Regions from separate parts of the Labrys sp. ALF-8 genome, predicted to be linked through region 2. Evidence: predicted binding sites of a transcription regulator. Region 2 holds the regulator's gene; the other holds the start of a gene.

Region 1 (15,343 bases), 1.5 Mb from region 2:
CAACCGTCGAGCTGAAGGGCCCGCAGGGTCAGGCCAAGGGCGCCAGCATAGCCCGAGGTGATGAGAACCTGTGCCGGCGAGCATTGTATGCCGCGCGCCAGAGCGAGATAGGCGGCGATCTCCTGCCGAAGCTCGGGATGTCCCCGCGGGTCGGGATAGCTCACCGGTGCGGCCGCCGCCGCCCGAGCGCTCCGCGCCATGATGCGCGACCATAGCGAGAAGGGAAAGGCGTCCTGCGCCGGCACGCCCATCTGGAAGGCCGCGGGCGGGCGCTCGAAGTCCTGGAAGAACGTCGGCAACGGTGTGGTTTCGCGCGCGGGATCGGCAGTTCCGCGAGGCACGCCCTGTGAGACGACGCGCGTGCCCGCCGCCCCCATGCCGGCGATCAGCTGTTCGTCGGCGAGCTTCTCATAGGCGGCGCGGACGGTTCCGCGCGCCACGCCGAGCTGCGCGGCGAGATCGCGCCATGAGGGCAGTCGCGCGCCTCCGGCCAGGCGGCCGTCGCGGATGGCCCTGCTGATGCTGCGATGGATCTGGACCGCGAGGGGCTGCCTGGCCGCACGGTCGATGCTGATCTCGAACCTGTCCGTCATTGACCGGTATGGTACAGCATTTCATACAGGACTTGGTGCTTTTTTGTGATCCGAAAGCGATGCACCCTCCGCCCATCGAAATCATCGAGGATGAGACGATGTCTCTCAAGACAAGGCTTCAGGTCGCCTCTCTCGCGCTGGCGGCTGCGGTGGCCGCCAGCGGGGCCGATGCGCATGATACGAAGGGCGACGCCGTGGCGCCGGCCTTCCAGCGCCCCATTCCGAATACTCCCGGCAAGAGCCTGACGGCCGTGGTGGTTTCATACAAGCCTGGAGGCACCTCGCCGCCCCACACCCATGCCGGGTCGGCCTTTGTCTGGGCCTATGTGCTGTCCGGTTCGATCCGCAGCCAGGTCGATGACGGGCCTGCCAGGATCTACCACGCCGGCGAGAGCTGGTACGAGGATCCCGGGACGCACCACAAGGTGAGCGGGAATGCCAGCAGGACGAGGCCTGCCTCCCTTCTCGCCGTTTTCGTGGCCGACGGCGATGAAAAGACCCTGACCATCTATGACAAGGACAAGTGAGATGACCCAGCGCCTCGACTACAACGCCGCCGCCCCTGCCGGCATGAAGGCCCTAGGGGGCGTCTATGGCTATGTCGGCCAGAGCGGCCTGCCGAAAGCCCTGATCGACCTCGTCTACCTGCGCGTGTCGCTGATCAATGGCTGCGCCTACTGCATCGACATGCACACGCGCGACCTGATCAAGGGTGGCATGAGCATCGAGAAGATCGCCCTGACGCCGGTCTGGCACGAGGCGGGCGGCCTGTTCTCGAATCAGGAAGAGGCCGCCCTCAGATGGGCCGAGACGGTAACGAAGGTTGCCGAGACAGCCGTGCCCGACGCCGAGTTCCAGGCCGCCCGCGCGGTCTTCGGCGAGAAGGAGCTCGCCGACCTCACCATCGCCGTCGGCCTGATGAACATCTACAACCGCCTTGCCATCAGCTTCCGGGCGACGCCGCTGACGGTTAAGGAGAAGGAAAAGCAGAATTCAGCTGCATGAACAGGCCGCTGAGCGGCCAAGCGGCAACTCGGTTGTCGGCGTACTCAGAACGGCAGCTTCATGCCGGGCGGGATGGGCAGGCCGGCGGTAAGGGCGCCCATCTTCTCCTGCATGAGGCGGTCGCCCTTGGCACGAGCGTCGTTGTGGGCTGCGAGGATGAGGTCCTCGACGATTTCCTTCTCCTCGGGCTTGAGAAGCGAATCGTCCACGCTGACGCCCTTCATCTCGCCCTTGGCGGTGAGGCGCACCTTGACGAGACCGCCGCCGGCGACGCCTTCCACCTCGGTGCGCTCGAGTTCGGCCTGCAGGTCCTGCATCTTGGCCTGCATGGCCTGGACCTGCTTCATCATGCCCATCACGTCTTTCATGCGTGTCTCCTAAATGTCGTCGGCCGAGTAAGGCTCGGCATCGTCGGGGTCCGCCGCGTCGTCGGGCGCCGGCGGGAGGGATTGCGTGGCAACAGGGCCATTGTCGCGGACGTCGACGATCTCCGCGCCGGGGAAGCGCTCCATCACGTTGCGCACGAAAGGATGGGCGCGGATGCCAGAGAGCACCGCGGCCTGCCTGGCCTCGGCCTGCTCGCGCAAGGTGGATTCCCCGCGCTCGGAAGAGATCACCACCAGCCAGCGCTTGTTGGTCCAGTCGGACAGTTTGCGCGAGAGATCGTTGACCAGGCCTTGTGGCGAGCCCTGTTCCAGGGCGATGTCCAGGCGCCCGTCCGCGAAGGCCACCAGGCGCACGAAGCGCTCCAGCGCCAGCTTCAGCGGCAGGTCCCGTTTTTCCTGGGCCAGAGCCACCAGTTCGGCGAAGCTTGCAAGTTCGCGGGTGGGAAGGGCTGCGGCAGCGGTATCGGCCTGGGGAATTCGCATCGGCTGCGATTGGATCGCCGGCTGGGCGACGCTGGTGATCAACTGCGCACGCGGCGCCGACGGGGGCGGGCCGGAGGGGGGGGCGGACGGGGAGCGCGCCGGGGCGGTGCCGCCATTTTCCGTAAGCTGGCGGATCAACTCCTCGGGGGAGGGCAGGTCGGCGGCGTAGCACAGCCGTGCCAGTACCATGTCGGCGGCGGCGAGCGGCTTGGCGGCGGTCTGAGTCTCCGGAATGCCCTTCAGCAGCATCTGCCACTGGCGCGTGAGCACCTTCATGGAAAGCCGGCCCGCGAGTTCGCTGCCGCGCACCTTTTCGACCTCAGTGGCGGAGGGGTCCTTCGCGGCGGCAGGAGAGATCTTCACGCGCGTGACGAAATGGGTGAACTCCGCAAGTTCCGAGAGGACTACGGCGGGATCGGCACCCTGGTCGTACTGCGCGCGCAGTTCATCGAGCGCCGCGGCGGCATCGCCCCGCATCACCGCTTCGAACAGGTCGATCACGCGCGAGCGATCAGCAAGGCCTAGCATGGTGCGCACGCCCTCGGCGTCGATGCCGCCGCCACCATGCGCGATGGCCTGGTCGAGCAGGGACAGCGAATCGCGGACAGAACCCTCGGCCGCGCGGGCGATCATGGCCAGCGCCTCGCCATCGACGGTCACGTTCTCCTTCTCGCAGATACTCCCGAGATGACGCGCGAGCAGGCCGCTGTCGACCCGCCGCAGGTCAAAGCGCTGGCAGCGCGAGAGGATGGTGATCGGCACCTTGCGGATTTCGGTGGTGGCGAAGATGAACTTCACATGCGGCGGCGGTTCCTCCAGCGTCTTCAACAGGGCGTTGAAGGCGTTGGTCGTCACCATATGGACCTCATCCATGATGAGGACCTTGAAGCGCGCCGAGACCGGGGCGTAACGCACGCTGTCCGTGATCTCGCGGATATTCTCCACGCCATTGTGCGAGGCGGCGTCGAGTTCCATCACGTCGATGTGGCGGCTGTCGATGATCGCCTGGCAGTGGCGGCCGAGAGCCGGCATGTTGATGGTGGGCTTGCCGCCGCCCTCCTGCGGCTCGTAGTTCAAGCCGCGGGCGAGGATGCGCGCGGTGGTGGTCTTGCCGACCCCGCGGACGCCGGTGAGCATGTAGGCCTGATGGATGCGCCCCGTCTCGAAGGCGTTCGACAGGGTGCGCACCATGGCATCCTGCCCAATCAGGTCATCGAAGGTCTGGGGGCGATATTTGCGGGCGAGGACGCGATAGGGCTGGGTATCGGGCAGCTTGTTGTTCGCGTCTTCCATCAACTATCCCTCTAAGGGGGGCACCCGCGACGCGGCCGTAAAGATAGAGGTAGGAGGCTGGACGAAGACCCGCAGCGGTCTCGTTGGGGCTGCTTCCTTCCGGACCTGACCCGGTTGGCGAGTGTTGCGTCCACCGCCAACCTCCCGAGGCGTATATGAGGCATCGGCGTCCGAATGACAAGACGTCAATCGTTGATTCATGACCGGCGAGTGAACGGCGGGAGTTTCGACGTTTTTTCCGTAAAAAAACCGCTGCGGTCCAAAAAAACGTCTTGGACTTTGGCGCGCGAGCGACTATCTAGAAATACACAAATCGTTCGGGGCTGGCGTCGATAGTACGAGCTGGCTCTAGTGCGGGAAGCACTTTCAGTCGAACATCGAGCGAAGCGCTCGTTCGCCCCAACGGTAGAAATGCTCATTCCGGTTTCAAGAGCCAAGGTGGCGATCTGCCGGATGTGTGCTGCTGCGCGCGACGCAGGCGGAATCATGATTTTCCTGACCCGTGCGGTAACAAGGATGATGCTTCGACCATGACGATAGAGTCGCCATGGTGTCGCGAGTTCGCGCAGATTTATATTGGAGAATGAGACCAACCCATGAGGCAGGGACAGCAAAAGCGTATGCGCGGCCGTTCGCGCGGCGGTAAGGGTCCGAATCCGCTTAGCCGGAGCTACGAGTCGAACGGCCCCGACGTCAAGGTGCGCGGAACGGCAGCTCACATCGCTGAGAAATATGTCCAGCTGGCGCGTGACGCCCAGTCTTCCGGCGATCCGATTCTGGCCGAATCCTATCTGCAGCACGCCGAACACTATTTCCGCATCATCGCCGCCGCCCAGCCACAATATGGCAGCGAGCAGGGCTTCAGCCAGGGCGCCGACGACGAGGAAGAGGGCGATGATGCCGATTTCGAAGGACCGATTCCTTCGATGCCCCAAGGCTTCGGTGCACCGGCGAATCACGTCGGCAGCGGCAATGGTTCGGGATTCGACGAACAGCCCCGGCTGGTTCAGCCGGCGCGCGAACGCAACTTCGGTGAGGGCGGCCAGTCCTATCGCGAGCGTGAACCCCGTTTCCGCGATCGCAACGACCGCTTCAACGGCGAGCGCCTTCCGAGGGAAGACCGTCAGCCGCGCGAACGCAATTTCGGCGATCGCGGGGAACGTAACTTCGATGCGCCGCCCAACGGCTTCGTACCCGAGGGCGAGGGCGCCGGCGAGCAGCGCAGTTTCAATCCGCGCCACAACCGTCGCGATCGCCGCTATGGCGACCGTCCCGAGCGCCCGTTCCGCGACCGCAACAGCGACAGCGCGCCTTATGGCGAGCGCCAGCAGGGCGAGCGTGGTAGCTACCAGGAGCGTTCCTTCCAGCCGGCACCCGTCGTGCCTGTCGATCAGCCCCAGCCGGATGTAGGCGAGGACAACGTGTTGTCGACCCTGCCTTCCTTCATCACGGGTGCGCCGGTGGTGGCCTCCGCTCCGACCCCGACGGCAGCGCCCGCGCCGGCCGTCGCTCCTGCTGCTGCTCCGGTTGCAGCGACAGCAGAAGCCGCCGCGCCGGCGGTAGAAGGGGAGGGCGAGGCTCGCTTTCCCCTGCGTACGCGCCGTCGCCGCACGACCAAGCGTACAGCTGAGGCAAGTGAAACTGCGGAAGCGAGCACGGAGCCGGCTGACGAATAACAGGCCGACAACACGACATTGCACGATCCAACCGGCGGCTGCCTTCTGGCCGCCGGTTTTTTATTGTTCCGGTCCATGGAATTGCTGGAACCGGAATGCCGCCGGCCGGTTTAGTCCCTTATGACTTGCGCCGGTGCTGCAAATCGTGGTCCATAGAAATCTCCGCGATGAGCGGCGGATCCTGGGATCGATGGCGGAATGCGGTGATGCTGGCTCGATTGCAAAGACTGATACGCGGGTTTGCGCCGGGTGGTTCGGCGAAGCCTCGCTACGTCTTTGACGAGACCGACCACCGTGTGGCCGCTGCCGGTCTCCTCGTCTATGCCATGAATGTGGACGGTGTGCAGAGCCCCGCCGAGAAGAAGCGTGTCGAGAGCCTGATCCAGGAACGTTTTTCGCTCGACGCCGAAGAGACGCAGGCCCTCCTCGCAGCCGCCGGCGAGCGGAATCGGAACGCCCTCGATTTCAACGATTTCACCGGTATCGTGAAGCGCGCCTACAATGTGGAAGGCCGCGAACGCATCATCGAGATGATGTGGGAGATCGTATTCGCCGACCAGGTGCTGCACGAATTCGAGGACAATCTGGTCTGGCGCGTCGCGGAGGCGCTGGGGGTGCCGGTCCAGACGCGCAATGTCATCCGTGGCAGGGTCGCGGAGCGCAACGGCGTCACCCTCTCCGAGGCGAGCGAGTGAGCCGCCCGATAGCGCTCGTCACCGGTGCATCGAGCGGCATTGGCGAGGAACTCGCGAGGGCGCTCGCCGAGCAAGGCGAGGATCTCCTTCTCGTCGCCCGCACTGAAAGCGAGCTCATGCGCGTGCGGGGAGAGATCAGCGCCGCGACAGGACGTTTCGTTGCCATCCTTCCTCTCGATCTCGAACGTGCCGATGCGGTCGAGGTCATCCGGGAGGCGCTGAGCCGGCAGGATCTCAGCGTGTGCCATCTCATCAACAACGCCGGTTTCGGGCTGGCAGGCGATATGGCCGATCTGCCGGTCGCCGGGCAAGTCGGCATGGTCGACCTCAATTGCCGGGCCTTGCTGGCGCTGACACTCGCCTTCCTGCCGCAGATACGGGAGAACGGGGGCGGCGTGCTCAATGTCGCGTCCGTCGCCGGCTTCACACCGGGGCCCGGGCTGGCCGTCTACTATGCCAGCAAGGCGTTCGTGGTGTCGCTCACTCGGGCGCTGGCGTTCGAGGAGCGCGAGAGCGGCATCCGGGTCTGCGCGCTTTGTCCAGGTCCGGTGCCGACCAAGTTCGGAACGCGTGCCGGCTTCCACCTCTCCGGCGCAGTTGACCTTACAAGACCTTTGTCGGCAAAGGATGTTGCCCATATCGGCCTCGCCGGCTATTTCGGTCGTCGCACCATCGTTGTGCCGGGACTCATTCCCAAGCTTATGGTCGCGATATTGGCAGTGATGCCGACCCGCATCGTCTTGCCCGTACTGGCCCGGGCGCAGCGTCAGCGGCGGTCGCGATGAGGAGATATTGCCCTCCTCGTCGTCAACGTGCCACAGGCGCCTGCCAAAAGCCTTCCTTGACTTCCCTGCCGCGAGACGCCAGTTTCCGGCTCCTTTTTGTCGTCAGCGGACAACCATGCGCAGCTATCTCGATTTCGAAAAACCCGTGGCCGAATTGGAGGCCAAAGTCGAAGAGTTGCGAGCAATGGGAGAGTCCGGCGACGCGGTTGCGATCGGGGACGAGATCCAGCGCCTCGAGGTCAAGGCCAACCAGGCTCTGCGCGACCTCTACGCCCAGCTGACGCCATGGCAGAAGGCGCAGGTCGCCCGCCACCCCGAGCGACCCCACGCCACCGACTACATCAAGGCGCTGATCGAGGATTTCTCGCCTCTGGCCGGTGACCGGAAATTCGCCGAGGACGAGGCGATCATCGGTGGATTTGGACGTTTCCGCGGCGAAGCGGTCTGCGTGCTCGGCCATGAGAAGGGCTCGGACACCGAAAGCCGCATCCGCCACAATTTCGGCATGGCCCGGCCCGAGGGCTACCGCAAGGCGGTGCGGCTGATGGACCTGGCCAATCGTTTCGACCTGCCGGTCATCTCCTTCGTCGATACGGCCGGTGCCTATCCCGGCATCGACGCCGAGGAGCGCGGCCAGGCCGAGGCGATCGCGCGGTCCACGGATGCCTGCCTGGCGCTGGGATCGCCCAATGTCGCGGTGATCATCGGCGAGGGCGGTTCGGGCGGTGCCATCGCCGTCGCCGCGACCAACCGCGTGCTGATGCTCGAGCACTCGATCTATTCGGTGATCTCGCCGGAAGGCGCGGCCTCCATCTTGTGGCGCGATCCCGCCAAATCGCAGGATGCCGCCAACAACATGAAGATCACCGCGCAGGACCTGCTGAAGTTCGGTGTGATCGATGCCATCATCCCCGAGCCTACGGGCGGCGCCCATCGTGCGTCGGAGAAGGCGATCGAGACGACGGGCGATTTCATCCAGAATGCGCTGCGGGATCTCTCGGGGCAGCCCCGGGAGGCGATCATCCGGGCCCGGCAGGACAAGTTCCTCATGATCGGCCGGAGCTTGTAATACCGGGAGCTGACGGGATGTCCGCGTTCCCAGCTATCCCCTCAATGCTGCCGCCGGCGCCTGCCGGTAGGCCATGAAGGCCGGGACGAGGCCCAGCACGGCGGCAAAGCCCAGCAGAATCCCTGCAAGACTCCAATCTCCGCGCTCGAATTCCACAGGCAGGGTAAAGCCGCTCCAGGCCGATATCTGGTTCGAGATCGTCAGGGCTGCGGCATAGCCGAGAGCAAACCCGCAGGCGATGCCGATCGCCAGCAGAGCGAACAGTTCCAGCCAGACGATCGCCAGGACGGTGTGGCGCGGCGTGCCGAGGGCACGCAACGCGCCGATCTGGCGCCGGCGCTGGCCGATGTGGATGACCGTCACGAACACCAGCGCCGCGGCGACGAGGAGTTGCGCTCCCGCCGCCACCGCCACCAGCACCGCACGGGCATCGCCCAGTGTCGCATAGAGCCGGGTGAGCACCTCGGCCGGGAAGACGGCGAGCGTACCCTCACCTCGGTAGGCCTGGCGCAGCTTGTAGGCGTCGGCGAGCGTTCTGGGCTTCACGAGCAGTGCCGGTGCGCCGGGGATGTCGCCGGCAAAGGTCTCCACGATCGGAGCGGCAGGGTCGAGCGCGGGCTCGTGCTCGTCATGGCCGGCCTCGTGGCCGGCGGCGCCGTGGCCATGGTCCTCCTCGCCGAGGCCGTGGATATGCCATACGGCCTGGATCGGCACCAGAATCGCGCGATCCCAGGCCGTGCCGGTGGGCTTGAGGCGGCCGACCACTTCATAGGCCAGGGCGGTGTGGGTGTGCCCTCCTTCTTCCGGCGCGCCGTGAGCGGGCTTGATGCGGGTCCCGAGCGTAACCCCGGCGCTGGCTCCCGCCACCGCTTCGCCCTCCGCCTCGAAAAGGCGTCCCTCGGCGAAGCCGTCGGCAAGGCTGTTCACCAGCACCCTCGTGGTGCCCACGATCTGCCGGCCCCGGTAGGAGTCGCCGAAGCCGATCGGCGCCACGAAGGAGACACGGGGATCCGCCGCGAGCTTCTTGAAGACCTCGCCGGGCAATAGCGGCAAGGGCGAGGGCTGTAGGAAGACGGAGGAGAGGACGAGCTGTGTCTCGCTGCCGGGTGCCCCGATGACGAGGTCGAACTTGTCGGCGGCGCGGGCACTGCCGAGCCGCATCGCCCGCTCCTGCAGGATGACGCCGACGCCAAGAGCCGTCGCAAGAGCTACCAGGAGGACCACGGCGAGCGCTCCGGGCCACATCCGGCGCAGGTCGGCGAGAATGAACCGGGTCATGCGGCGGTCCTCGCCTGAGTGTCGGAGACAACTCCACCGGCTGAGAAGGTCAGGCGGCGGGCAAGCCGATCCGTGAGCCTTGCGTCGTGGGAGACGACGATGAGCGTGCTGCCCGACTCCCGGGCCAGTCCGAGCAGGAGACTGCCGACGTCAGCGCCGCTTTCGGCGTCGAGGCTGGCCGTCGGCTCGTCCGCCACCAGGATGGCGGGGCTGCGCAGGAGTGCCCGGGCGATGGCGACACGCTGCATTTCGCCGCGCGACATGGTCTCTATCGCCTGCCGGGGCCTGTCCAGGCCGACGCGTGCAAGCAATGCCCGGGCACGCGCGAGGCTTGCCCGGTCAGCGCCGCCCGACAGCCGAAGCGGCAGCAGTACATTCTCCAGCGCCGAAAGCCCCGGAAACAGGTGGAAGTCCTGCATCACCAGGCCGATATTGCGGCCGCGCCAGCGGTCGCGCGCCCCTTCGGAGAGGGCGGCGATATCCGTGCCACCCCAGAGGACGCGGCCCCTGCACACGCGCTCCAGTCCGGTTACTACATTGACGAAGGTGCTCTTGCCGGAGCCGGAAGCGCCCGTGATGGCGACCTGGCCGCCGGCGGGAATGGCGAGCCGCTCGATTCGCAGCACCGGTGCGGGAAGGCCGGGATAGTGGATCGCGATATCTTCGAGCTGCAGGCCAAGCATGGGCTCAGGCCACCCAGTAGCGTGCCCCGCGCAGGCGCAGGCGGCTGAGAAACCCGGTCTCCGGGTCGGTCCACGACCCCATTTCGAGGCGGCCGGTCACCTCGATGCGGGTTCCCGGCTGCACGAAGGTCTGCTTCTCGTCGAGATAGATGACCACGATGTTGTCGGGCCAGTCCGAGTCGGAGGAGCAGAACGGGCAGATCGACATCGGGATTTCGGTGAGCACGAAGAACGTCGCCTCGGCCTTGAGCGGAGGCGCCATGAAGCCGCTCATGGTGACCTCCTGGCCGGCGAGACCCTTGAGCTTGTCGGAATATTCCAGGCCCAGCACGCTGATCTTGCCATAGAGCTCGTCGAAGGAGAGCGTCGCCGGCGCAGCAAGGGCCGGCCGCAGCGCAAGCAGCGGCGAGAGGCCGATCAGGCGAAGGACATGGCGGCGTGAATGAAGGCCCTGGTTCGCCATGGAGCGTCCTTTCATTTGCGCGGCCAACGGAAAGGCGCGCACCTCACGGGATGCGCGCACCAAACGCGGAGCCTCGGCCTGCCGGCCGACGCCTCGATATCCCCCGTGGCGATTTCTCGCCAGGGGGGCAGGGTGCAGCCTCGATTACTGCATCTGTGCCTTCTGGGGCGCGGCGGCGCCGAGGGCGAAGGCGTCGACGAGCACCTTGTACACGTCGCTTTCTTCCATGTAGCCCTTGAAGCCTTCGGCGCCGGGGCCGGTGGCCTGCAGCACGATGTCGTCGACGGCATGGACGGCGGTGTCGGCCGAGCGGGGCAGGTTACCTTCGCGGAAGACGGCCCCCGGAATGTCCTTGTAGGCCGGGTTGGCAACATATTCCTTCTTCTCGTTCTGGATCGCCGGCTCGAACGGGCCATCCATCTTGGGGCGGAAGGTCTCGTAGTAGTCGGGGTAGTTGGAGGCGAACACGGCCAGGCGCTTCGATACGTCGACCTTGTCCGGGTAGCCGTCGCCGTCCTTGTCCTCGTAGTTCGGGAAACCGGCCTCTGCGTAGGTACCCACTTTTTCGCGCATCTCGGTGCCGGGCTTGTCGTCGTCGATGGTGCCGATGATCGATACGCCATGGGTGTGGTCGCCCGTGGCGATGATCAGCGTGTCGGGATGCGTCTTGGCGAATTCCCGGGCGAGGCCGACGACCTTGTCGAACTCGATGGTTTCATAGAGCGAGCGGTCCCAGTCCATCGGGTGGGACATCTTGTCGATCGAGGCGCCTTCCACCATCAGGAAGAAGCCCTCCGGGTTCTTGGAGAGCTGATCCAGTGCGACCTTGGCCATGTCTTCCAGGCCGGGCTGGTTCGGGAACTTGGAGACCGTACCCTTCTTGAGGAAGTTGCGGTCGAGAACCGTATCCATGTTCCCGGTATGGAAGAGGCCGAGGATCTTGCCGGTATTCGTGCCGTTGGCCGCCGCCAGTTCCGTCTTGTCGGTGGCAATGGCATAGCCCGCATCCTTGAAGAGCTGGATATAGTCGGTGTCGTCCTTGCGTTTGGAACCCGGGGTCGACTTGGGCAGGAAGTAGGCCGAGCCGCCGCCGAGGATGATGTCGGGCTTCACGCCGTAGAACATGCCGGCGATATCGGCCTTGTCCGCGCGCTTGCGCGTATGGGAGACCACGGCGGCCGGGGTGGCGTCCTCGATCTCGGCGGTCGAGACCACGCCGATCGACTTCTTCGAGGCGCGGCGCAGCGCCTCCGCGATCGTCTCCACCTTCGGGTCGTCCAGGCTGGCGGGCGTGCGGTCGGCATAGACGCCGAGCGCGTTCACGGCCGTCTTGTGGCCCGTCATATAGGCCGACATGGTGTTGGCGCTGTCCGTGGCGATGGCGTCCGTGGCGGAGGTGCCGATGAAGGCCATGTGGTCCAGGTCATCCATGTTGAGGCGGCCATTGGCCTTGCCCTCGGTCATGCCCTTCGAAAGCAGGCGGGCGCCGGTGCGATGGGCGACCGAGAGGCCGTCGCCGAGCAGGAAGATGATGTTCTTGGCCTTGGGCGCCGCGGCGGTGCCGTAGACGTCCCACGTCACGCTCTTAGTCTGGCTGCCGGCGGCGACTTCCACCTTGTAGCTTCCGGGCACGGTGATGGTGAGGCCGCGCAGCAGCACGGCGGAGCCGAGATCCTTGTCCTCCTTGCCTTTTTCCGAGGCAACGAACTCGATGTCCTTGCCGAAGACGGCCTTGTAGTCCTGGCCGTTCACGGTGACCCGGACATCCTCCTGCTTAATGTTTCCGTCGAACTCGGCCTTGAAATCAAAGGGGGAGCCGACGAGGATCGTGGCCCGGTCGAGCGGGAAGATACTGGTGGCCTGCGAGGGGCCCGCCAGCATGGTCGTGACGGCGAGGGCTGCGAGGAGCGTGCGCATGGCAATCCTTTCGGTAACACAAGGAAAAGTTGTGTCAGAGAGAAATAGCCACCAGGGGTGACAGATCCATGACGATCCCGGCGCTTCTGCCGGCGTGCCCGCGTTACATGACACACGATTGTAATCATTCCAGACAAGTCCTGGTGAAATCCAGGATTTTTGCTTGGTCTACATGCCGAGGCAGCAAGATCTCGCTCAGCGTGAACCTTGCAAGCGATAGTCGCATGAAGAATTAATATAGCCTCCGATCAGCCCGGGGAGGCCAGGGATGATGCCCCAGGGTAATGGAAGCGGTGCGGGAGCTGGAAGTCGTGTCGGATCATCTGCCGGAATACCTGCAAAGTCGCTGATACAAACCCTCTATCGTTGTGCGCCGGAATCAGGCATTGTTGTGTTAAGACTCTGTTCACGCTATCGCGTAACCACGATGGGGCCGTGACTTGCGGCAAGCGCCCATTGACGGTAAATGTCCCTTTGTCTGACGTACTGACTTTTCACGGGTTCGCTGGTTCATGACCGCTCACTTCACGTTGATGCGCAAGATGGCCATGGCCGTTTCGGTCATGTTGCTGGCCGCGGCTTGTTCCAATCAAAACGGGGCGAGCTTGCGCTCCACAAGCCCGGTGCCGCAATCGCTCCTGGCTGAAATGCAGGCCAAGGGCATGGCGCGCACCGCGCCCATTCTCGTGCGCGTGTATAAGAAGGAATCCGAACTCGAACTCTGGAAGCAGACTTCGGGCGGACGTTATGCGCTGCTGAAGACCTATCCGATCTGCCGCTGGTCCGGGCAGCTCGGTCCCAAGAAGGTCGAGGGCGACCGCCAGGTTCCCGAGGGCTTCTATACGGTCGGCATGGGCCAGCTCAATCCGAACTCGAAATACTACCTGTCCTTCGACGTCGGCTATCCCAACAATTTCGATCGCCAGCTCGGACGCGCCGGCGGCGATATCATGGTGCATGGTTCGTGCTCCTCGCGCGGATGCTTCGCCATGACCGACAAGCAGATGGCCGAGATCTATGCGGTGGCCCGCGAGGCGCTGCAGGCCGGCCAGGGCTCGTTCCAGGTTCAGTCCTACCCCTTCCACATGACGGCCGAGAACATGGCCAAGAACCGCAGGAATCCGAATATCGGATTCTGGCAGAATCTCAAGGAAGGCTCCGACAATTTCGAGGTCACCAAGCAGCAGGTCAGGACCGATGTCTGCAAGGGCCGCTATGTCTTCAACGGTGATGGTGGCTCGGGCTGTGGTATTTCGCCGGCCAATGCCAGTGTTGCGGCGGCCGTCTACGACAAGAAGCGCAACGACGAGGCCAAGATTGCCTCGCTGATCTCTTCGGGCACGAAGGCCGTCAACTACATCTACCAGGATGGTGGCTCGAATCCCGTGTTCGTTGCCCGCTCAGTCGATCAGACGGCAGTACCGGGCAAGGATCGTCCCTATTCCTATTCGAAGGTCGACGTGACGGAAGTCGCGCTCAACGACAGCGGCGCTCCCGCCAGCGATGCCGATGCCGTCGCCGCTCGGCAGGTGACCTACTCGGCTGCCGAGGAACTGCTGCAGTCCGAAGCGGCGGTGGCTCGTCGCCCTCTCAAGGGACCTGCTGATCCGAAGGCCGTCGCGACGCGCCAGCAAGCCGTCTATGCCCGCCTGATGGGCGGCAAGATGCCGGCGGCCGCCCTGCCTCCCGTCGAGGCCACGGCGGTGGCTACGGTCGATGTGCCGGGCAAGCCCGCGCTCGTGGCTGCGGCTCCCGCTGCGATCACCGCGCCCGGACCGCAGGTGGCTTCCGTTGCTCCTGCCGGCGGTGATCAGCCCTTCTATGCCCGTTGGCTCGGTTTCGCCAACGAGCCGGCCAAGCCCGCTCAGCCGGCCGTGACCGCGATGGTCGATCCGGTACAGACCGGCACCGTGCCCGAAACCAAGCCCAAGAGCGTCAAGAAGCAGGCCCGCCAGACGGTGACGCCCGGCAAGCCGGTGGTGGCTTCGGCCGCTCCTCCTGCCAACCAGGTCGCCGCTTTGCCTGCCCCGATTTCCGATCCGCCCGCCGAGCAGCCTTTCTACAAGCGCTGGCTGAGCTTCGGCGGAGATGGGACGGCTGCGCCAGCCAATTGAGATCGCAGACCATTTTCGATATCCTGAAGAAGGAACCCTTTCCCGGCATGGGGAAGGGTTTCTTCGTTTCAGGATGCACGCCTGCCCGCCAGGAAGGCGGGTGAACAACATCGTTTCGGGAAGCCCTGCTTGCCATGTCGCTTGATGTCGTCGATCTGCGCGACTTCTACAGTTCCAACCTCGGCGTCGTTGCCGGTCGCCTGATCGCGACCAAGATCCGGGCAAGGTGGAGCGATCTTACCGGCCAGCGCCTTGCGGGCATCGGCTTCGCCGCCCCCTATCTCACCATGTTCCGCGACGAGGCCGAACGGGTGGTCTCCTTCAATCCCGCGACCCAGGGCGTGCTCGAGTGGCCCGACAATGGCCCCCTAGCCGCGGCGCTGGTGGAGGAAACGGAGCTGCCGCTGGCGGACGGCTCGCTCGACCGGGTGCTCGCCATCCATTTGCTGGAGGAGGCCGAATCCGCGCTGGATACGCTGCGCGAAATCTGGCGCGTTCTGGCGCCGGGCGGCACGGTGATCCTGGTGGCGCCCAACAGGCGCGGCGTGTGGGCCCGATCCGACGCCACCCCCTTCGGCAACGGCAGGCCCTTCTCGCGGCCCCAGTTGACGCGCCTGCTGCGCGACGCGCTGTTCTCGCCGGTGAACTGGACGGAGGCGCTCTATCTGCCGCCGCTCTTCCACGGTTGGGCGCTGCGTTCGGCGCCCACCTATGAGCGGCTCGCGGCCCGCCTCGCGTCGCCCTTTGCAGGCGTCCACATCGTGGAGGCTTCCAAGCAGGTATTCCGGCCTATCACCGTGCGCGCGAGGCGAGCGACGGCGCCGAAGTTCCAACCCGTGCTGATCCCGAGCGCGGCGGGAAGAGTGGGGAGCGTAGCCCGGGACCGCGGACATCCTGTCCGCT
Region 2 (15,343 bases):
GGCCGTCTCCCAGGACCGCAGGTGTCTCGCCTGCCCCTGGAAACGAGGCGGTTCGAGGGGCAGGCGAGACGCCTGCGGTCCCAAAAGCGTTCCTCGCGGATGTGCCCCTGACGGCAATGTGCATAACAACGAAAGCAACGATGCCCCGTCTTACCCCCTCCTCCTCCAAGCCCCCGTCGCAGCGTCAATTGCGTGTCGCGGAACTGATCCGCCACGCGATTGCCGACGCCCTGCAACGCGGCGAGATCATGGATCCGGCGCTGGAGGGCAAGGTGATCACCGTGCCCGAGGTACGGATGTCCCCCGACCTCAAGATCGCCACCGTCTATGTAATGCCCCTGGGCGGCAGGGATGGCGAGGCGGTGATCAAGGCGCTTGCAACCCACGCCAAATATCTGCGGGGTCTCATCGCGCGCCGGGTGACCATGAAGTTCGCCCCCAATTTCCGCTTCCTGCTCGACACGACCTTCGACTACGCCTCGAAGGTCGACGATCTCCTGCGCAAGCCCGAAGTCAGCCGCGACCTGGAGCAGAAGCTCCCCGGCGCGGAGGAGGACGAGGAATGAGCGCGCCCCGTTCCAATCGGGTGGAAGTCAACGGCTGGGTCATCCTCGACAAGCCCGTCGGCATGACGTCGACCCAGGGTGTCGCGGTGGTGAAGCGTGTCTTCAACGCCAAGAAGGCCGGCCATGCGGGCACGCTCGATCCGCTCGCCTCGGGCCTGCTTCCCATCGCCCTGGGCGAGGCCACCAAGACGGTTCCCTATGTGATGGACGGCCGCAAGGTCTATCGCTTCACCGTGACGTGGGGCGTCGAGACCAACACGGACGACACCGAGGGCGATGCCGTCGCCACCTCGGAGAAGCGGCCCACGCTCGCGGAAGTCGAGGCATTGCTGCCGCGCTATACCGGCGTCATCAGCCAGGTGCCTCCGAAATTCTCGGCCATCAAGATCGACGGCGAGCGGGCATACGACCTCGCGAGGGATGGCGAGGAAGTCAAGCTCGAAGCCCGCGAGATCGAGATCCATCAATTGAAGATCATCGAGAACACTCCTGAGGCGACGACGTTCGAGGCAGAATGCGGCAAGGGCACCTATGTGCGCGCGATTGCCCGCGATCTCGGCCGGGACCTGGGCTGCTATGGTCATGTCACGGCCCTTCGCCGCGCCGTGGTCGGCACCTTCGACGAACAGGACGCGGTGACGCCGGACGAACTGCGCGCCATGAAGGACGGCGCGGAAAGCCTCCCGCCCGTGGAGGAGGCCCTCCTGCCCGTGGAAACCGCGCTCGAGTCCCTGCCGACACTGGCCGTGTCGCAGCATGACGCCGGCCGCCTCGCCCGCGGCCAAAGCATCATACTGCGCGGACGCGACGCGCCCGTCTTCGAGGGCGTGGCGGCGGTCATGTCGGGCGGCGTCCTGGTGGCGCTGGCCGAACTGGAACGCGGCGAACTCCTGCCCAAGCGCATCTTCAAGCTCGGCGGAGTAACCGTCTAGGCGACATTCCGGAAGGCTCGCGAGCCCATGGGAACCGCACCCGGCTCAGTGCTTCCTGGCCTTGCCCGCTTTTCCCTTGACGGTGGGCATGTCGCCAGGAACGGGCGCATCCTCTTCCGTCTCCGGTGTTTCGAAGAAACGCGAGGTCAGCGCCGACTTGGCTTCCTCGCCGGCGATGAATTTCTTCGCCATCTCCCAGTGCCTCTGCTCGCTTCCGTCTGGGCACCCCTCCCGCAGCCAGATCTCATAGGCCTTCATGCGAATGCGCTGCTCGGTCGAATGGGTCATCGTCGAACTCCCCTGTTCGGTTGAAAGCGGCTATTTCGGCTCACCCGTCATGGCATCCAGATGCAGTTCCACCTTGGCCTTGTCCGAGGTGTAGTAGATCACCTCGTAATAGCCGCTCGTGGACCAGTCGATCTGCGAAATATAAAGGAATTTGTCGCGAGTCTCGACCTTGGAGATCAACTCCGAGAGCTTCTTGCCATTTGCGGGAGGCGCCGCCGCGTCGCTCTGCGCGAAGGCGGGACCGGCGAAGAGCGCGGCGGCGAGCAGCGCTACAGCGATTTCTTTCATGTGTCGCACCATCGGATATCGTTCTCGACAACAACGGCGATGGGTGCGGCGTGGTTCCATGCGGCGCTGACGGCCGGGCGCCGCTCCGGAGCCCGGCCGCCGAAGTGCTGCGACGCGCCTTATATCTCTCCACCCTTGGCAAGGAAGCGCTCGGCGGTCAGGACGATCTTGTGATCCTGGTCACCGACGAGTCCCTCGTCCTTTTCGGGATAGGGCAGGCCGGCCAGCACGCCGCGGATGGTGGCAAGGCGCGTGCGGTATTTGTCGTTGGCCTTGACGATGGTCCAGGGCGTATCCACCGTGTCGGTCGCCGCCAGCATGCGGTCATAGGCGTTGGAATAGGCGTCCCATTTGCCCACGGCCTGATGGTCTATGGGCGAGAGCTTCCACTGCTTGAGCGGATCGGTGTGGCGGGCATACAGGCGCTTGAGCTGCATGGCCTGGCCAATCGTGAGAAAGAGCTTGAACAACCGGATGCCGTCGCGCACCAGCATCGCTTCGAATTGCGGCGCCTCATGCAGGAATTGGTCGGTCTGGTCGGCCGTGCAGAAGCCCATGACCGGCTCGACGCCCGCGCGGTTGTACCAGGACCGATCAAAGATGACGATCTCTCCCTTGGTCGGCATCTCGGCGGCGTAGCGCTGGAAGTACCACTGCCCCTGCTCGGTAGGCGTCGGCTTCGGCAGGGCGACGATGCGTGCATCGCGCGGACTGAGATGCTGGGTGAAGCGGTGAATCGCGCCGCCCTTGCCGGCCGTATCGCGCCCTTCGAATACCACGACCACGCGTTCGCCCTGCTCTCTCACCCAGTTCAGAGCCTTGAGCAATTCGATCTGGAGGGCCAGCAAATCACGCTTGTAGGTTTTGGAGTTGAGCTTTTGCTTGTGCGGATAGCCGCCAGAGCCGAATGCAGCCGCGTCGATCACCGGTGACAATTCGTCTCCGTCGAGGCGAAACTGTGCTATCGCCCGCCTGAGGCCGTCTTCTTCTTTCTTTTGACTTGCTTTCTTTGTCACCACGGCCTCCCCAAATCGCCCCATTGTCGTGAAACTGTCATGGGCCTGCATACATTGCCACGGTGAACGAATTCCACAACGACTCACATGGATTACCGCAATGTCGATGGTGATGGGGCGTTCCCGGCTCTTGACGAAATTGACCTCCGGCGGTGTAGCTGAAACCGTGGGTTCGAACCAAACCATCTTGCGCCGCATCTGGGGACGCCGCTGGCTCGTGGCGGCCATTGCGTTCGTCGTGGGCGTGCTGTCGCTGTGGGACGGAATCTCCGCCTGGCATGGCCTTGCCGCACTCGCCATGATCGTCGCCGCGGCCGGCCTCATCCCCCCAGGCATGGTGCCGGACGGCTCCGCCATGCCCGCCATGCCCGATGACGGCAGCAAGCCCTCCTTCGAGGATCTGGTCGCCGCCATTCCCGACCCGGTGATCGTGCTCGACGCAAACCTCGCCGTGCGCTTCTTCAACCGCAAGGCACGCGACATCATCCCGAATCTGCGCGTGTCCGAGGCCCTGACTTACGCCCTGCGCGTACCGGAACTGATCGATGCAATCCGGGCGGCGCTAGAAGCGGGTGGCACCCGCCAGATCGAATATTCCGAGCGTGTTCCGGTGGACCGCGTGATCGAGGCCCAGATTTCCACCATCGCGCACGGCGGCGGCCGGCCCGATTTCGTGGTGATCGTGCTGCGCGACGTCACTCAGCGCCAGCGCGTGGAACAGATGCGCGTCGACTTCGTCGCCAATGCCAGCCATGAACTGCGCACGCCGCTCGCCTCGCTCCTCGGCTTCGTCGAAACACTGCAGGGGCCGGCCCGAAACGATCCGGTGGCGCGCGAGAAGTTCCTCGACATCATGCGCTCGCAGGCCAACCGCATGTCGCGCCTCATCGATGACCTGCTCTCCCTGTCACGCATCGAGCTCAATGCTCACGTCCAGCCCGACAAGCCGGTCGACCTCAACATGGTGGTCGGCCATGTCGCCGATACCCTCGGCCCGCTGGCGCAGGATCGAGGCGTCGTGCTCAGCGTCGACAAGCGCGTGCCGCTGCTGGAGGTGCGCGGCGAGCGGGACGAACTGATCCGGGTGTTCGAGAATCTCGTCGAGAACGCCATCAAATACGGCGCGTCGGGGGGCCGGGTCGAAGTCACGCTCGATTCGGTTGCCAAGCCGCAGGGCAAGGGCCTCGATGCAGTCGTGACCGTGCGCGACTACGGCCCGGGCATCGAGGCAGAGCACGTGCCTCGCCTGACCGAACGCTTCTACCGCGTCGACACCGCCAAGTCGCGGGAGAAGGGCGGCACCGGCCTCGGCCTCGCCATCGTCAAGCACATCGTGGCCCGGCACCGCGGCCGACTCGGCATCGAAAGCGTGCCGGGAGAAGGCACGGTTTTCTCCGTCAAGATCGATCAGATCACGTGATGAGACAACCTGTGCGTGTATCAAAATCGTTCGGCCGACTTTTACAATCGACCGCCGGCATTGCGGCACGTTACATTACAATCCACATAACCAATTGATTTAAAATATATAATTTTGTCATAAAACGATAGTCTAGTTGTCATAGAACCGTTGCGGCGCACTCTTAGGACTCGCGCCGTTGGGCAGGGCTGACGATCGGGAAGCGGTTGGGGGCGCCTGCGCCGAGAACAACGGAGATATCCCGTGAAGCTTTCATTTCTTGCGCTCGCCGCTTCAGTAGCCCTGTCGAGCACGATCGCTGCCACCGCTGCCTATGCAGGCGACATCACCGGCGCCGGCGGAACGTTCCCCGCTCCCGTCTACAACGCCTGGGCTACCGATTATAAGACCAAGACCGGCAATTCCGTGAATTACCAGGCCATCGGTTCGGGCGGCGGCCAGACCCAGATCACCAACCGCACCGTGGACTTCGGCGCTTCCGACGCTCCGATGGCTGCCGACAAGCTCGCCGCCGCCAAACTGCTGCAGTTCCCGACCGTCGTCGGCGCCATCGTGCCGATCGTCAACATCGACGGCATTGCTTCCGACCAGCTCGTGCTCAGCGCCGATGTGATCGCCAAGATCTACCTGGGCGAGATCACCAACTGGAGCGATCCGGCCATCGCCGCCCTCAACAAGGACGTCAAGCTTCCCGACCTCGACATCGCTCCGACCTATCGTTCGGACGGCTCGGGCACCACCTTCGTGTTCACCTCGTTCCTTGCCGGCGTCAATGCCGACTGGAAGGACAAGGTCGGCGCCGCCACGTCCGTGCAGTGGGCTGCCGGCTCGGGCGCCAAGGGCAATGACGGCGTCGCCGCTTCGGTCAAGAACACCAAGGGCGCCATCGGCTACGTCGAATACGCCTACGCCGCCAACAACGGCCTGACCGTCGTCGACCTGCAGAACAAGTCCGGCCAGACCGTGAAGCCGACCCTGGACTCCTTCACCGCCGCCGCCGCCAAGGCCGACTGGGCGAACGCCAAGGACTATGCCGTGTCCATGGTCAACGTCGAGGACGACAAGGCCTGGCCGATCGTCTCCACCACCTTCATCCTGCTGCCGAAGGACCCCAAGGACGCCGCCAAGTCGGCTGACGTCATGAAGTTCTTCGACTGGGCCTACAAGGATGGCGCTCCGGCCGCCGAGAAGCTGCACTACATCGTTCTGCCGAGCGACGTCGTCGGCAAGATCCGCGCTTCCTGGTCCGCCGAGATCAAGAGCGCCGACGGCAAGGCCATCTACAGCAACTGATGTGTATTGCGTTCTCCGGCGTGGCTTTCGTCACGCCGGAGTTTTCGTTGCCGAACCGCGTATTTTCACTACCGAGCATCTGTGCACAGCCGGCTCAGGCAGATTTGCTCGTCCTTCATGACACCCGGCGGCTTTGATCTTTCCTGGCGACCAGCCCGAACCTGGCAGGCAAGACCAAAGCTGCTCTGACGAGGAGTAATCATGAGCGCCATCGCCGATTCATCACGGGACTCCGCATCGGTAGCCGATGCAGCCCGGGGGTCCCCCTCTCCGGAGGCCAAGCGCGTACCCGGCGCCGCCTTCGATCCCATCTTCAAGGCCGCGCTCTATATCTGCTCCGGCCTGATCCTCGTTCTGCTGGTCTCCATCGTCATCCTGCTGTTCTGGGGTGGCTGGCCGGCGCTCTCGCATTTCGGACCGAGCTTCTACTGGTCGACGATCTGGAACCCGGTGACCGAGAAGTTCGGCGCCGGCGTGATGATCTACGGTACCCTGTTCACGGGCTTCCTCGCGCTCCTGATCGCCCTGCCCATGTCGTTCGGCATCGCGTTCTTTCTCACCGAGATCGCGCCGCTGCCGATCCGCAAGCCGGTCGGCATGGCGATCCAGCTCCTCGCCGCGGTGCCTTCGATCATCTTCGGCATGTGGGGCGTGGTGGCGATCATCCCGCTCATGGCCAACTACATCCAGCCCTTCCTCAAGGCCGTGTTCGGCCATATTCCGGTCGTGAGCTATCTTTTCGCTGGCGCCACCAGCGGCTTCGGCATGCTGACCGCCGCGGTGATCCTGGCCTTCATGGTCATTCCCTTCATTACAGCGATGTTCGTCGAGATCCTCGAATCCGTGCCGGCGATGCTGAAGGAATCGGCCTATGGCGTCGGCTGCACCACCTACGAGGTGTTCCGCAACGTTTCCGTGCCCTATGGCCGCACCGCCCTCGTCGGCGCCACCATGCTCGGCTTCGGCCGCGCCCTCGGCGAGACCATGGCCGTGACCTATGTGATCGGCAACGCCAACCGCATCTCGGCCTCGCTGTTCTCGTCCGGCGCGACCATCGCCTCCACCATCGCCAACGAGTTCCCGGATGCGCCTGCCGGCTCCCTGCGCAACCAGTCGCTCATGGAACTCGGCTTCGTGCTCTTCGTCATCTCCTTCATCGTGCTTGCGATCTCCCGCATGCTCGTCAAGTCCGGCGCCAAGTAAGAGGGTCAAGACCATGGATCGCCTCGCTCGCCGCCGCTCCGTCGACTACGTCATGAAGGCCATCTCCGTGGGCTTTGCCGCGATCTCGCTGCTGGCCCTGGCCTGGATCCTCATCACGCTGCTGGGCCTCGGCCTGCCAGCGCTCACCAGCACCATCTTCACCAAGACCATGGCCGAAGGCGGTCTGCTCAACGCCATCGTCGGCAGCCTGATCATGATCTTCATCGCGCTGCTGATCGGCGCGCCGCTCGGCATCATGGCGGGCACCTTCCTGGCCGAGGCCGGCCGGGGCAGCAAGTTCGCGGAGGCGGTGCGCTTCATCAATGACATCCTGCTGTCGGCCCCCTCGATCCTGCTCGGCGTGTTCGTCTACCTGATGGTGGTCGTTCCGATGGGCGGGTCTTCCGGCTGGGCCGGCATCATCGCCCTCGCCATCATCATCATGCCGGTGGTGGTGCGCACCACCGAGGACATGCTGACCCTGGTGCCGCTGGCACTGCGTGAAGCCGCCTTCGCCCTCGGCGCCCCGATGTGGAAGGTGATCATGTCGGTGACCTGGCGCTCGGCCCGCACCGGCATCGTCACCGGCATCCTGCTGGCCCTGGCCCGTGCCGCCGGCGAAACCGCCCCGCTGCTGTTCACCGCCTTCGGCAATTCGAACTGGACGCTGGATCTCGGCGGCGCCTTCCCCAGCCTGCCGCTGGCAATCAACCTGTTCGCCCAGAGCCCGGATCCCAACCAGGTCTCGATCGCCTGGGCTGGCGCCCTCCTGATCACATTCGGCGTGCTGGCCTTGAACATCATCACCCGCGTCGCGCTTGCTCCCAAAAAATGAGTGCTCCCATGTCCGCTCCCAACGCCTCGATTGCGGTTGCCGACCGTCCGGTTGCCGATCCCAACGCCGCCACCAAGCTCAAGGTCGAGAATCTCGACTTCTACTACGGCGAGAAGCATGCCCTGAAGAAGATCAACCTCAACGTGGCCGAGCGTCAGGTCACGGCGATGATCGGTCCCTCGGGCTGCGGCAAGTCCACGCTGCTGCGCGTGCTCAACCGCATGTACGACCTTTATCCCGGCCAGCGCGCCGAAGGTAAGGTCCTGCTGGACGGGCAGAACGTCATCGGCAAGGAGATCGATCCGGCCGTGCTGCGCGCCCGGATCGGCATGGTGTTCCAGAAGCCGACGCCCTTCCCGATGTCGATCTACGACAACATCGCTTTCGGCGTGCGCCTGCATGAAAGCGTCTCCAAGTCCGAGATGGACCAGCGCGTCGAATGGTGCCTCACCAAGGCGGCGCTCTGGAACGAGGTCAAGGACCGCCTCGGCGCCTCCGCCCTCGGCATGTCGGGCGGCCAGCAGCAGCGCCTGTGCATCGCCCGTACTATCGCGGTAAAGCCCGAAGTAGTGCTCCTCGACGAACCGACCTCGGCGCTCGACCCGATCTCCACGGCGAAGATCGAGGAACTGATCGACGAATTGAAGCGCGAGTTCACCATCGTGATCGTGACGCACAATATGCAGCAGGCGGCACGCAGCGCCGACACCACGGCCTTCTTCTACCTCGGCGACCTCATCGAGGTTGGACCGACGAACAAGATCTTCACCAACCCGAATGACACCCGCACGCAGGATTACATCACCGGCCGTTTCGGCTGATCCGCAAGCAGGTATTCAGGCCGCCGCACAGGCGGCGGCGACAAGGAATTTGGAGAGCGGCATGTCCGATCACATCGTTACCTCCTTCGATCAGGAATTGCGCGAACTGCGCAACATGATCGCCGAAATGGGCGGCCTGGCCGAGAAGAGTGTCGCAGACAGCGTCGAGGCGCTGCTCAAGCGGGACTCTCAGCGCGCCAAGTCGGTCATCGAACTCGACAACACCATCGACCGGCTTCAGCGCCAGGTCGAGGAGAGGGCCATCCTGATCATCGCCAAGCGCCAGCCGCTGGCGCTCGACCTGCGCGAGATCGTCTCGGCCTTGCGCGTGGCCAACGACCTCGAGCGTATCGGTGACCTTGGCAAGAACGTCGCCAAGCGCGTCATCGCCATCCAGGGACACGTGCAGTCCAACCAGCTCTTCGGTGGCTTCGACCACATGGCCGATCTCGTGCTCGAGCAGCTCAAGCAGGTGCTCGATGCCTTTGCCCAGCGCAATGTCGAGGAGGCGCTCGCAGTCTGGAATTCGGACGGCGAGATCGATGCCATGTACACCTCGCTGTTCCGCGAACTCCTGACCTACATGATGGAGGATCCGCGCAACATCGGCTTCTGCACCCACCTGCTCTTCTGCGCCAAGAATATCGAGCGCATCGGAGACCACGCCACCAACATCGCCGAGACGGTGCACTATCTGGTGACCGGGGAGTCGCCCGCCGGCGAACGACCGAAGGCGGATACCAGCACCTCCCTTGTCGACCTCCCCGTGCCGGCTAAGTAACAGAGGGATCGGCCATGCCTCCCAAGGTTCTGATCGTCGAGGACGAAGAAGCCCTCACGCTCCTGCTGCGCTACAACCTCGAAGCCGAAGGCTATGAGGTCGACAGCGTGTCGCGGGGCGACGATGCCGAGATCCGCCTGCGCGAAAGCGTTCCCGATCTCGTGCTGCTGGACTGGATGCTGCCTGGCCTGTCAGGCATCGAGCTTTGCCGCCGCATCCGCATGCGGCCGGAGACCGAGAGGCTGCCGGTGATCATGCTGACGGCGCGTGGAGAGGAGACGGAGCGGGTGCGTGGCCTCGCCACCGGCGCGGACGACTATGTGGTCAAGCCCTTCTCCGTGCCCGAGCTTTCCGCGCGCGTGCGGGCCCTGCTGCGCCGCGCCAAGCCCGAGCATGTCTCCTCCCTGCTCAAGGCCGGCGACATCTCGCTCGACCGCGAGACCAAGCGGGTCCATCGCGGCAATCGCGAAATCCGCCTCGGACCGACGGAATTCCGCCTGCTGGAGTTCCTGATGCAGGCGCCTGGCCGGGTCTTTGCCCGCGAGCAACTGCTCGACAGCGTCTGGGGCCGCGACGTCTATATCGACGAGCGCACCGTGGACGTGCATGTTGGCCGCTTGCGCAAGGCCATGAACCGTACCCGGGAAATCGATCCCATCCGCACCGTTCGCGGTGCCGGCTACTCCTTTGACGAGACCTTCTCCAAGCAGGGCTGAGCCGGCGCGCGCGAATATCGCGATATCTGCCCGGAGACTCTATGCCGAGAAGGGCGCACCCCAGGGGTTGCGCCCTTCTCGTTGCCGTACGGTTTCGGAGGGAGATCTTCCCGGGGACGGTCAGCAAGCCTCTTCCATGGGGCAGCCCAGCGCGGCGGCATGTCGCCGTCGCCCGAAGATCACGAAGCTCGTTGCCGCCAGCGCCCATACCCCCAGCGCGCCATAAAGCATCACCAGACCGAACCCATGCATGAGCGCAGCGTGCACGGCCGCGTCCGTCGGTACGGCAGATGACAGTCCCGGCATGCCCTGCCGGAGCGAGTCGAGATTTCCGGCGGCAATGGTCTCTGCCAGCAGGCGCAGTTGCGTGCCCTCGATCACTCCAGGCAGGGCGTCCGCCAGAGAAGAGGCGACACCCGCCACCAGGATCACGCCCATCAGGGCGATATTGATGGCCAGGGTGATCAGCCTGGCGCTGACATCGATGCCGGACGCCATGCCCGTGCGATGCATGGAAACGGAGCCCGTCGTGGTGTTGGTCACCGGCGTGTTTGTAAGGCCGAGTCCGCTGCCGGCGACAATGCAGCCCGGGAGCATCGTCAGCCAGTTGGCATGATCGAGAGCGGTGCCAAGCATCATCAGGATGAAGCCCAGCCCGATCACGAAAAGCCCCCCTGGAATGACCACGCGGGCCTGGTAGCGCAGCATGAGACGCTCGGCCAGCGGCGGTACGAAGAGGGTCGGCAGCGTATAGGCCAGCAGGGCCGCTCCGGCGGCCACGGTGTCGTATCCCAATCCTGCCTGGAAATAGATCGGCAGGTAGATGATGAAAGGCCAGAAGCTGAAGTTCATGCCGATGGAGCCCATGATCGCGCCGGAGAAGTTCCTGATCCTGAAGACGGAAAAATCGAACATCGGGCGTGCGCTCATCCGCTCGACCAGGATGAAGAGCAGGAAGCTTATCGCTGCCGCAGCCAGGATGAGGAGGGCGGCGAGGCTGGTGAAGCCGAGGTCAGGCCCCTGCGTGATGAAGTAGGCCAGGCCGAACACGGCCACCGACAAGGTGACGATGCCGAGGATGTCGAGCCTCTCGGCCTGGGGATCGCGTGATTCCCGGACGCCCACTAGGGCCAGGGCCAGAGTGAGGACGGTCAGCGGCACATGCACCAGGAACACCCACTGCCAGGTCGCCAATGCTACGATCACCGCGCCGATGATGGGACCGAAGCCCAATCCTATACCCAGTACGATCCCCCACATCGCGAAGGCCATGCTGCGCTCACGTCCGGCCTGAAACTGATGCGAAAGGATGGCCGTGAGGCAGATCAGCATGGCGCCGCCGCCCATTCCCTGCAGGAACCGGCTGGCGATCAAGAGGGGCGCGCTAGGTGCAAGGCCGCAGATCAGCGAGGCGACGCCGAACAGGATGAGGCTGAGGATGAACACCAGCCGCCGGCCATAACGGTCGGCCAGCGTTCCAGTCGCCATCAGCACGGTCGTGCAGGCGATTGTATAGGCATTCATGATCCACTGCATGCCCTTGAAGTCGCCATGCAGCACCTTCTCGAGAACGGGAAGGATCACCGGCACGCTGGAGATCTCCAGGGAAAACATCAGCGCGGCCAGACAGAGCGCGGCAAGCGCGATGCGATTGCGCGGGACGCTGGAGACCGCCATCACCTCTCGCTCCCCATTGAAGGGATGGCCAGCAGCGGCGATGGCCTGGAAATCCCGAACGGGTGACCGACAACCTGTCGGCGCCTCCCGGATCCGATTGCTTGAAAGCGTGACGTCATGAGCATTCTCCGAAGTTCTATCGAGAGAATGCATATGAGATTGGACGATCCATTTACATTATGACCGATATAGACTTATCGTCCTGTTTTTTGGACGATGAGGACGATGCTCAATCTCAACGATCTCCAGCTCTTCGTTCAGGTCGTCGATCATCTAGGGTTTGCGGCGGCCTCCCGTGCCCTGACCATGCCGAAGTCGACCCTTGCCAAGCGCATCGGCGATTTCGAGCGCGAGCTCGGCGTACGCCTGATCCAGCGCACGTCCCGCAGCTTCACCGTGACGGAGGTCGGCCAGGACCTCTACCGCCACGCGGCCGCCATGCTGATCGAGGCCGAGGCTGCCGAGGCCATGCTCAAGGGCCGCCTTGCAGAGCCAAGCGGCACCGTGCGGCTGACCTCCTCCATCCTCATGGCGCAGATGTATCTCGCCGATATCCTGCCGGCCATCGCCTTCGCCTTTCCCAAACTGCAGATCGTGCTGCACGCGACCGACCGCTTCGTCGATCTGGTACAGGAGAGCTTCGACATCGCCATCCGCATTCACTACGCACCGTTGCCCGATTCCGATCTCGTGAGCAGGCGCATCGGGTTCTCCCCCAACTACCTGGTTTCCTCGCCTGGATATCTGGAAAAACACTCCCTGCTCCGGAGCCCGCACGATCTGGCCGAGCATGACGGGCTGCTGTGGTCGACGGCCGCGAAGGCCACGGCATGGTCCTTCAGCCGTGTTGGCGACAGACCTCTCTCCGTCAAGCCACGCCCCCGCTTCACCTCCGACGATCCGGTCACCTTGCTGAAGGCTGCCGTCGCCGGGCTGGGCATCGCATCGCTGCCAGGCAAGATGTGCGTGGAGGCGATCGAGCAAGGCCGGCTTGTGCGGGTGCTGCCGGAGTGGGATGTAGGCGGCGAGACCACGACAATCCTGACGCCACACCGTCGCGGGCAATTGCCATCTGTCCGAACCGTGGTGGAGTTTCTGGCCGAACGGCTTTCCAGGACGATCATCGACTGATCTGCCGGCAAGGCGCCGCCTGAGGGGCGCCCCGGACTCCAGCCGCTCCGGCTACAGTTCTTCCATCCTCCCCTGCAGATAGCGGCGGATGGCCGGGTCGCGTTCCAGACCGATGGCGCACAGATAGGCTTCCCGTGCCTCGCATTGCCGCCTGGCCCGCGCCAGCAACTCCGCACGGGCTGCCCAGTAGGGCTGGTACTCAAGCAGGCGCGCATCCCCCGACAACGCGTCGAACACGGCGAGCCCCGCCTCCGCGCCCTCGACATGGGCGAGCGCCACCGCCCGATTGATGGCGGCGACCGGCGAACGAGTGATGAGGACCAGCGCGTCGTAGAGCTCGACGATCGCCGTCCAATCCACGGCATGCCCCTTGCGTCGGACCGCATGCGCCGATTGCAGCGCCGCCTCGAGCTGGTAGCGCCCGAAACGTCCGACGCTCACCGCGCGGGCCAGCAGCGTCTCGGCTTCATCGATGAGCGCATCGTCCCAAAGCAGCGTGTCCTGCCCGGCCAACGGCACGAAATCACCCTCCGGACTGCGGCGCGCGGCGCGGCGGGCCTCGGCATGCAGCATCAGCGCCAGGAGGCCCAGCACCTCGGGTTCGCCAGGCATCAGCGAGGCGATGAGGCGGCCGAGCCAGATACCCTCGGCAGCCAGGTTGCGCCGGCGCGGCTGGGCCCCCTCCGGATCGGCCCAGCCTTCGGCATAGACCGCATAGACTGCCTCCAGCACTGCATCGAGCCGGTCCGCGAGTTCCTCGCGTTCGGGCACGCGGAAGGGTATGCCGGCCTCACGAATCTTGGTCTTGGCACGCACCAGCCGCTGGCTCATGGCGCCCGGCGAGATCAGGAAGGCGGTGGCAATTGCGGCGGCGTCTAAGCCGAGAACCGTCTGCAGGATGAGCGGCGCGCGCACGCCTGCGTCGAGCGCCGGATGGGCGCAGGCGAACATCAGGCGCAGGCGCTCATCGGGAATGGCATGGTCCTCGGCCCCGATCATGGCGAGTTCCTCGATCTGCCGGGTGACGTCGCCCGTCTTCTCCAGGCGGATCTTCGCTTTCCGGGCACTGTCGATCTGGCGGCGCCGGGCCGCCGTGAGCAGCCAGGCTTCGGGATTATTGGGAATGCCGCTCGCCGGCCAGTGCTCCAGCGCGGCCGCGAAGGCATCGGCGAGCGCATCCTCCGCCCCGGCCACATCGCCGGAGCGAGCCGCCAGGAAGGCGACCAGCTTGCCATAGCTCAGCCGGGCAACGCTTTCGGCAAGGCTTGAGGCGGAGAGTGCCACCGGTCGGTCAGCCGTACTGCGTCATGTCCCAGACCGGGCGGACCTCGATGGTGCCGCGGCTGGCGCCGGGGCAGCGCGCCGCCCAGCTTAGAGCTGCATCGATATCGGCGACATCGATGAGATAATAGCCGGCTAATTGCTCTTTTGTCTCGGCGAATGGCCCATTCAGCACCTGAGTCTTGCCATCGGCCACGCGCACCGTGGTGGCGGAAGCCGTCGGCCGCAACCGGTTCGAGCCGAGCATCACGCCGGAAGCCTTGATCGCCTGCGTGTAGGCGCCATAGGCAGCCAGCGTTTCACTGGTGGTTGCCGGATCTGCATTCAGCATCGCCTCTTCATTGGCATAGATCAGAATCGCGAATTGCATTGGATCTCTCCTCGGTCAGCCGCGCGGTCTCGCCCGGCAGCACAATGACGCGCGATCTCCGCCCTCTTCGACTCAGCCTCCGAAAATCTGCGGCGCGTTGCTCTCCGGCCCGCTGCCGGAAATGGCAAAATCTAACAGCGCCCGGTGCGTCAGGTCGGGCAAACGCTCCGACCTGAACACGCTCCGGTTCAGGGCGCGCTGACCTTGGTCAGATGATCGATCTCGGTCGAGCCGAGATTGAGCTCGGTTGCCTTGATCAGGTCCTGCAATTGCTCGACGCTGGTGGCGCTGGCGATGGGCGCCACGATGCCCGGCCGGGCGATCAGCCACGCGATGGCGATCTGGGCCGGTGTCGCATGCTTGGCCTGCGCGACGGCGTCGAGCGCCTCAAGGATCCGCAGCCCGCGTGCATTGAGATATTCGCTCATCCCGCTGCCACGCGCCGAACTCTTGGCGAAGTCGGCGGGCGTGCGGTACTTGCCGGACAGAAAACCCTTGGCAAGAGAAAAATAGCTGGTCACCCCGATCTCGTTCTTCAGGCAGAAGGCTTCCAGTTCCGTCTCGTAACCGGCACGATCATAGAGATTGTAGTGCGTCTGCAGGTTCTCGAAGCGAGGCCACAGTTCCTTCGTGCTGATGGCGAGAGCCTTGAACATCGTATTGGCGCTGTGATTGGAATTGCCGATCACGCGTACCTTGCCGTCCTTCACCAAATCGGCATAGGT

What was found. The regulator PhoB, encoded in region 2, activates phosphate uptake and scavenging genes when phosphate is short. The targets are predictions, from matches to a motif close to TGTCATNNANCTGTCAT.
Region 1: the regulator PhoB is predicted to act here: its motif matches at 12,384-12,400, upstream of AC6H34_RS07745 (alkaline phosphatase).

Annotation. Positions count from the first base shown of each region.
Region 1 is NZ_AP048537.1:1,688,250-1,703,592, reverse strand. It holds gene pdxR (MocR-like pyridoxine biosynthesis transcription factor PdxR) at 1-593, opposite strand, end outside; gene AC6H34_RS07805 (cupin domain-containing protein) at 692-1,120, shown strand; gene AC6H34_RS07800 (carboxymuconolactone decarboxylase family protein) at 1,122-1,598, shown strand; gene AC6H34_RS07795 (YbaB/EbfC family nucleoid-associated protein) at 1,643-1,966, opposite strand; gene AC6H34_RS07790 (DNA polymerase III subunit gamma/tau) at 1,976-3,760, opposite strand; RNA gene ffs (signal recognition particle sRNA small type) at 3,809-3,906, opposite strand; gene AC6H34_RS07780 (DUF4167 domain-containing protein) at 4,357-5,436, shown strand; gene AC6H34_RS07775 (tellurite resistance TerB family protein) at 5,643-6,131, shown strand; gene AC6H34_RS07770 (SDR family NAD(P)-dependent oxidoreductase) at 6,128-6,916, shown strand; gene AC6H34_RS07765 (acetyl-CoA carboxylase carboxyltransferase subunit alpha) at 7,032-7,985, shown strand; gene AC6H34_RS07760 (ABC transporter permease) at 8,019-9,263, opposite strand; gene AC6H34_RS07755 (ABC transporter ATP-binding protein) at 9,260-9,946, opposite strand; gene AC6H34_RS07750 (hypothetical protein) at 9,951-10,409, opposite strand; gene AC6H34_RS07745 (alkaline phosphatase) at 10,554-12,326, opposite strand; gene AC6H34_RS07740 (L,D-transpeptidase family protein) at 12,839-14,440, shown strand; gene AC6H34_RS07735 (methyltransferase domain-containing protein) at 14,575-15,343, shown strand, end outside.
Region 2 is NZ_AP048537.1:3,206,545-3,221,887, reverse strand. It holds gene rbfA (30S ribosome-binding factor RbfA) at 141-566, shown strand; partial or broken gene truB (tRNA pseudouridine(55) synthase TruB) at 500-1,498, shown strand; gene AC6H34_RS14840 (DUF2934 domain-containing protein) at 1,544-1,786, opposite strand; gene AC6H34_RS14835 (PepSY domain-containing protein) at 1,817-2,074, opposite strand; gene ppk2 (polyphosphate kinase 2) at 2,194-3,114, opposite strand; gene AC6H34_RS14825 (ATP-binding protein) at 3,191-4,510, shown strand; gene pstS (phosphate ABC transporter substrate-binding protein PstS) at 4,754-5,803, shown strand; gene pstC (phosphate ABC transporter permease subunit PstC) at 6,005-7,006, shown strand; gene pstA (phosphate ABC transporter permease PstA) at 7,020-7,841, shown strand; gene pstB (phosphate ABC transporter ATP-binding protein PstB) at 7,850-8,662, shown strand; gene phoU (phosphate signaling complex protein PhoU) at 8,724-9,443, shown strand; gene phoB (phosphate regulon transcriptional regulator PhoB) at 9,458-10,159, shown strand; gene AC6H34_RS14790 (MFS transporter) at 10,280-11,836, opposite strand; gene AC6H34_RS14785 (LysR substrate-binding domain-containing protein) at 12,062-12,967, shown strand; gene AC6H34_RS14780 (RNA polymerase sigma factor) at 13,019-14,251, opposite strand; gene AC6H34_RS14775 (YciI family protein) at 14,259-14,618, opposite strand; gene AC6H34_RS14770 (aldo/keto reductase) at 14,807-15,343, opposite strand, start outside.